DNA from 2 places in the Pantoea alfalfae genome. Region 2 is predicted to be linked to the other one. Evidence: predicted binding sites of a transcription regulator. Region 2 holds the regulator's gene; the other holds the start of a gene.
The links. The regulator PurR, encoded in region 2, represses purine synthesis genes. The targets are predictions, from matches to a motif close to CANGCAAACGTTTGCNTG.

Region 1 (3,605 bases), 1.7 Mb from region 2:
GCCAGCGGCCGGTGCCCAGTTTCATCACGCAGTAAGCGATAAAACCCAGCGCAATGCCTTCGGTGATGGAAAAGCTGAAGGGCATCATGGCGGCGGTGACAAACGCCGGAACGGCTTCGGTCAGATCATCCCAGCGCACGCGCGACAGGCTGGCGGTCATTAACACGCCAACGTAAATCAGCGCGCCTGCGGCGGCATAGGATGGCACCATTGCGGCCAGCGGTGACAGGAAGGTCACCAGCAGGAAAAGCAGGCCGGTTACCACGGCCATCAGACCGGTACGGCCACCAATCGCCACGCCCGAGGTGCTCTCGATATAGGCGGTCACGGAAGACGTGCCCGCCAGCGCGCCACTCACCGAACTGATGCTGTCGACATAAAGCGCCTGCTGCATCCGCGGAAAGGTGCCGGTTTCATCGGTCAGTCCCGCTTTGTCGGTAACGCCAATCAGCGTGCCGGAGGAGTCGAACAGATTGACCAGCATAAAGGAGAAGATGACGCCCGCCATGCCAATGTTAAACGCACCTTTGATATCGACCTGACCCACCACCGAAGTAATCGAAGGCGGCGCAGAAAACAGGCCGACAAACTTCACGTCGCCCAGCATCCAGCCAATAGCGGTGGTGATCACCATTGAGATCAGCACCGCCGCGTGGATATTGCGTGATGCCAGAATGGCGATAATAAAGAAGCCGAGTGCGCCCAGCAGCACGCTGTGCGAAGTCAGATTACCCACGGCCACGAGCGTATCGGGATTCGGCACGATAATACCGGCATTCTTCAGCCCCATCATGGCGATAAACAGGCCGATACCGGCAGTGATGCCAACGCGCAGGCTCAGTGGGATATTGGCAATCATCCAGTAGCGAACCCGCAGCAGGGTCAGTATCAGCAGGCCGACCGCACCCCAGAAAATCGCGCCCATACCGACCTGCCACGAATAGCCCATCGCCCCGACCACCACAAAAGCGAAGAAGGCATTCAGCCCCATTGCGGGGGCCAGCGCCACCGGCAGATTGGCAAACAGTCCCATCAGAATGCTGCCAAACGCGGCAATCAGACAGGTGGTCACAAACACCGCCTGGGTATCCATACCGGCGACGCCGAGGATCTGCGGGTTGACGAAGACGATATAGACCATCGTCAGAAAGGTGGTGATACCTGCGATCACTTCGGTGCGCACCGTGGTGCCATGTTCCTGCAGCCTGAAGATGCGCTGCAAAACGCCTTGCTTGCTCATGCCATCCATCCAGAAGAAAAAATCATCGGCGCGTATCCTGGCGATTTTACCGGGGCAATACAATGATTTTTCGCAACCGATTGCCAGTCTCGCAATCTGCGCTGAGTGCGGTAGAGTGTGGAGCACACCCCTGAATCGAAGGATAGAGTCTGATGTCAGTTGAATGCGTCTTTTTTGATTGCGATGGCACGCTGGTGGACAGTGAGTTGCTCTGCACCCAGGCCTACGTCAACACGTTTGCCCGTTACGGTCTGGCGCTGTCGCTGCAGCAGATGTTTGAAAAGTATAAGGGCGTCAAACTCTACGACATCATTCGTGACGTGGGCGACGCGCATCAGGTGTCGCTGCCGATGGAAGAGGTGGAGACAGCTTATCGCGCGGAAGTCGCGCGACTGTTCGATCAGCAACTGCAGCCAATTCCGGGTGCGAAAGCGCTAGTGGAGCAGATCAAAGTGCCGATGTGCGTGGTCTCAAACGGGACGGTAAAAAAGATGCAGCACTCGCTGGGCTTAACCGGCATGCTGCCGCTGTTTGCCGAACACCTCTATAGCGGTTATGACATTCTGCACTGGAAGCCCGATCCGGAGCTGATGTACCACGCGGCGGAACAGATGCAGGTGCCGATTGAGCGCTGCATTCTGGTGGATGACTCCGAAGCGGGCGCCCGCGCCGGTATTGCCGCCGGGATCCCGGTCTACTACTACTGTGCTGATCCGCACAATCCTGAACTGGATCATCCGCTGGTGACGCGCTTCGACGACATGGCGCAGCTGCCTGCGTTGTGGCGCGCCCGTGGCTGGGATCTGGTGTAGCGCAGGCCAGCATGACACATACCGTCTGGTTTTTAACCCTGCCTGGCGTCATGGTACTGGATCTGACCGGCCCTGCCGAAACGCTGAAGCTGGCGGGGGATCGCTTTTCGCTGCGCTACATTGGCCCGCAGCCGGAGGTGGTCTGTTCCACCGGTATGACCATTGGCGGCATCGAACCCTTGCCAGAACAGTTGCCCGCCGGGAGCCTGCTGGTGGTGCCGGGCGTCTATGACTCGCAGATCTGTTATTCCACACCCCAGGCCACAGAAGCACGCGACTGGCTGATGCGGCAGCACGCCGCGCTGCGCGCGCAGACCTTTATGCTGGTCTGCGTCTGCTCAGGTGCGTTGCTGGCAGCGCAAGCGGGCATGCTCGATGACGTGCCCTGCACCACCCATCATGATGTCATTGCCCGTCTGAAAGCGGTCGCCCCGCGCGCTCAGGTGCAGGAGAACCGGGTATTTGTCGGGCATGAGAATATCTGGACCAGCGCGGGCATCACGGCGGGGATCGACCTGGCGCTGCATCTGGTGAATCAGCTCTGCGATACGCCAACAGCGCTGGCCGTGGCGCGGGAAATGGTGGTCTGGTTCCGCCGCGCCGGTGACGACCCGCAGCTTTCACCCTGGCTGCGTTACCGCAATCACCTGCATCCGGCCATTCATCGGGCGCAGGACCTGATGATTGCGCATCCTGAGCATGGCTGGACGCTGACCGAGCTGGCCGGGCGCGCCCACGTCAGCAGCCGTCATCTGGCGCGGCTGTTTCGTCAGCATCTGGGGATCAGCGTGCGGGAATACCATGAGCAGCTGCGGGTTGGCGTGGCGCGCCAGCGTCAGCAGCAGGGTGAATCCGCTGAGAAAGCAGCGCTGGCGGCGGGATTTTCATCGGCGCGCCAGCTGCGACGCGCCCGCCAGCGGGAAACCGATCAGCTGACAAAGTGACGGGTATCGACCCGTTTCAGCGCCATCCCCAGCAGCAGACTGCCACCCAGCGTCAGTCCGAACACCCAGGGCAGATCGAGCCACGGACGCGACATATCATCGTAGTGATGCGTGCGCAGATAGTGAATGAACAGCGCATGAAAGCCGTAGATCGGCAGTGAATAGCGCGCAATCACGGTAAAACCGGGCAGCGTGCGCTGATTCAGGCTGTTTTTAAACACGATGAGCAGGCTGATCGCCGCGATAAATACCAGCGGTCCGCAGTAGAGATACCAGGTATCGTTAAACGCCCCGTTGACGATCAGCGCCTTTTTCGTCCCTAACGTAATGCCAATCACACAGGCGATAAACAGCCCGGCGGCCAGCGGGGTCAGGCCGCGCCGGGTCGTGTCCATGGTGCCGATCGCCCGTCCAAGCAGCGCATAGAGCAGGTAGTAAATGCTGTCACCGCTGACATAGAGGTTAACCGGCAGAAAATGGAACGGGCCCAGCGACTGGCTGACCGTATTCGGGTTGGCGAGTACCGCCAGCACCAGCACCAGCAGCGCTACATAGCGTGCCTGCACGGTTTTCACCTGGATCAGCGGCGACATCAGATAGATGCCAATC
Region 2 (3,605 bases):
CAGCGCAGCCGCGCAGGAGCTGCATCGGGTACCTTCTGCCATCAGCTATACAGTGCGTCAGCTGGAAAACTGGCTGGCGGTGCCGCTGTTCGAACGCCAGCATCGTGAAGTGGTGCTGACGCCAGCAGGCGAACATTTTGTCCGGGAAGGGCGCAGCGTCATCAAAAAAATGCTTGCTACACGGCGGCAGTGTCAGCAGCTGGCCAATGGCTGGCGCGGGCAGCTCAGCATTGCCGTTGACCGTATCGCCAAACCTCAGCGCACCCGGCAGCTGGTCAAAGATTTCTATCGCCACTTCCCCGATATGGAGCTGATCATCAGCTATGAAGTTTTTAATGGTGTCTGGGATGCGCTGGCCGATGGCCGGGTAGAAGTTGCGATTGGGGCCACACAGGCAATTCCGGTGGGCGGACGGTTTGCGTTTCGCGATATGGGTACGCTCAACTGGCGCTGCGTGGTCGCGCCCGATCATCCGCTGACGCAGGCGAGCCAGATAGATGACGACACGCTGCGTAGCTGGCCGTCCCTGGTGCTGGAAGATACATCACGCGCACTGCCGCGTCGTATGACATGGACGCTGGATAACCAGCGCAGGCTGGTGGTGCCGGAGTGGCAAACCGGACTGGAATGCGTGCAGGCGGGCTTGTGCGTGGCGATGGTGCCGGGGCATCTGGCCAGGCCACTGCTCGACAGTGGCGAGCTGGTGGAGCTAACGCTTCCGGTAGCATTTCCGGACAGCCCCTGCTGCGTTAGCTGGGCCGAGGATCGCGCATCACCGGCGACAGGCTGGTTGCTCAGCTATCTGGGTGATACGCAAACGCTTAATCAGGAGTGGTTAAGCGAGGATTAGCGGCGATAGTCGCGGAACGGACCATCGGCCACTGAACGGCGCTCAATCAGCGTCGGATGGACTTCAATCGTTTGTGACACTTCGCGCTTACTGGTGATGCGGTCGAGCAGCATATCCAGCGCCTTCTCACCCAACTGGGCTTTAGGCTGATGCACCGTGGTCAGGGCAGGGGCGAAATAGCGTGCGTTGCGCACATTGTCATAACCGATTACCGAAATATCCTGCGGCACGCGCAGACCCATCTCGTCGGCGGCGCAAATGGCCCCCATCGCCATGATGTCGCCGCCGCAGAAGACGGCGGTCGGGCGCTGCTTTTGCGACAGGATCTGCTGCATCGCCTGATAACCCGACTCTGGCTCAAAGTCACCCTGCACAATCCACTCCGCGCGCGGCTGAATTCCCGCTTCTTCCAGTGCCTTCAGGAAACCGGCATGGCGTCCGCCGCCGGTATTGCGCTCCATCTGACCCGGAATGGCACCGATATCGCGGTGTCCGCGTTCAATCAGATAGCGTCCCGCCAGATAGCCGCCCTGGAAGGCATTATCGAGAACCGTATCGGTAAAGTCGGCGCGCGATTCGCCCCAGTCCATCACCACCATCGGGATATTGCGGTTCTCTTCCAGCATCTGCAGCAGATCGTCCGGATACTCAGAGCACATCACCAGCAGGCCATCGACACGCTTCTGCGCCATCATGCTGAGGTAGGCGCGCTGTTTTTGCAGGTCGTTATGCGCATTACCCAGAATCAGCGTATAGCCTTTATCAAAACAGTGATTTTCAACCGCCTCAATAATTTCAGCGAAATAGGGCGCTTCGCTGGAGGTGGCAAGCAGACCCAGCGTCTTGGTGTGGTTTACTTTCAGACTGCGTGCTACAGCGCTCGGCGAGTAGTGCAATTCTTTAATTGCCTGCCAGACCGCCTCGCGCGTCTCTTCAGCGACAAAGCGGGTTTTATTGATGACGTGCGAAACGGTGGTCGTTGAGACGCCAGCGCGTTTCGCCACATCTTTAATTGTTGCCATGAAAATCGGACTCCAGTCCTTACCTAACTCTATGATAAGCGTAATGTTAAACGTTTGCGTCTGCTCAGGGTTTTTTCCGCAAAAATGCGGCTTTTCTGGCCGGTAAACAGGCTTCTGGCGGAGAAAAAACGCCTCAAAAGATGCGCAAACGGAATCAGGGTTGCACGCGTTGCGCAACAAAGGCGAGATTCTAACAAGGCTGAACGGATAAAACGAGATTTTTACCGGACCCTGTGGGAAAATGCCATATCCCTACAAAGTGTGTGACTAAGGAGCAAACAATGAGTACCGATCTTAAACTGGCGTTAATGACCACTGTCGGCTGTCTGCTGATGATTGTGGCTTTCAGTTTTACCGCCATTCTGCACTAATAAAAAAAGCCGGGATTATCCCGGCTTTTTTCGGACTGTAGTGCTGCTCAGCGAATGGTTTTCGGCGTCATCACCCGACGGGCACCAATATAGTGGCGCTGCCAGTAATCTTCGCCTAATGCACTGATCTGAATATCTTTGCCGGTACGTGGCGACTGAATAAACTTGCCATCGCCCAGGTAAACGCCGACGTGGTCCGCCGTACCGCGACCGTTAATGCGGAAGAAGACCAGATCGCCTTTCTCAAGCGATTCACGCTTAATCGGTGCTGCGTCACGCAGGTGATACATCTCGTTAGCGGTACGCGGGATCTTAAACTTCACCAGATCTTTATAGGCATACCAGACCAGACCGCTGCAATCGAAACCAGTATGTGGTGAGGTGCCGCCCCACTGATACGGTTTACCCAGCTGTCCCATCAGCTTCGTCATCGCGGTTTCTCGCGCTTTCTGGTAGCGCTGACGGTGTGATTTGCTCATTTTAATCGTGCCAGGTTCGCTGGTGGTGACCTCAGCGGTTTTCAGCAGGCGCTGATGACCATAGCGTTTTTTTTCTTTATTTTTTTCTTTGCTTTTGCTGATACGGGCGGTTTTAAGCGAGGTCTTCTTAGCAGGCGTCTGTTTAGCAGTGAGTTCGACTTTTTTCTGTTTTTTCGTTTTGAGTTTTTGAACAGGGCTGAGGCGAGTTTTTTTGGTCACCGTTTTTACCTGGCGACGCTTGCGGCGCTCATCATCGCGCGCACTCTTTTTTTCTGCTTTATGCGTACTGACGTTCACCGGCGTGTGCGGGGAAGCAGCAGCGACGTTGAAAAACAGTTGCGCAAAGGCCAGCATGAAAAGCGTAATGATTAAACGCATAGTCCGTTGATTAGTTAAGTTGTCAGGGCCACTACGCACCGCGACAAAGTTGAGATTAATCTGATCCAGGATCAGTGCCCAGGCCATTCTAGTCCAGTTCTTTTAAAAACTGTAATGCCTTTTAATATTAATCTTTGCAACCCATGCAATCGCGCTGAAAATGAACATTTTCAGCATCTTATCTCAACGAAATTATTACGAATTATTAAACTGTTACCAGCTGTTAATAATCAGGCATTCAGGCGTCCCGAGGCGGAACTTAACAATGATGGCGATTTAATCGGACAGCGGTAAAATCTCGTTTTCAGTCACGCTGCGAAGTCGCTACAATAAACAAACACGAAGTAACGAATTAAGGAAGGCAATTATGAGTACTGTAGAAAAAATTCAGCGCCAGATCGCAGAAAACCCGATCCTGCTGTACATGAAAGGTTCCCCGAAACTGCCAAGCTGCGGTTTCTCTGCACAGGCGGTGCAGGCGCTGTCAGCCTGCGGTGAGCGTTTT

Region 1: K6R05_RS18395 (NCS2 family permease) is a predicted target of PurR. The motif match lies at 1,310-1,327, and genes of this name have one in related genera.

The regions. Positions count from the first base shown of each region.
Region 1 is NZ_CP082292.1:3,960,446-3,964,050, reverse strand. Features, by position in the region: gene K6R05_RS18395 (NCS2 family permease) at 1-1,240, opposite strand, end outside; gene yieH (6-phosphogluconate phosphatase) at 1,393-2,052, shown strand; gene K6R05_RS18385 (GlxA family transcriptional regulator) at 2,064-2,996, shown strand; gene K6R05_RS18380 (acyltransferase) at 2,981-3,605, opposite strand, start outside.
Region 2 is NZ_CP082292.1:2,238,521-2,242,125, reverse strand. Features, by position in the region: gene punR (DNA-binding transcriptional activator PunR) at 1-850, shown strand, start outside; gene purR (HTH-type transcriptional repressor PurR) at 847-1,872, opposite strand; gene cydH (cytochrome bd-I oxidase subunit CydH) at 2,154-2,243, shown strand; gene K6R05_RS10435 (C40 family peptidase) at 2,291-3,100, opposite strand; gene K6R05_RS10430 (Grx4 family monothiol glutaredoxin) at 3,465-3,605, shown strand, end outside.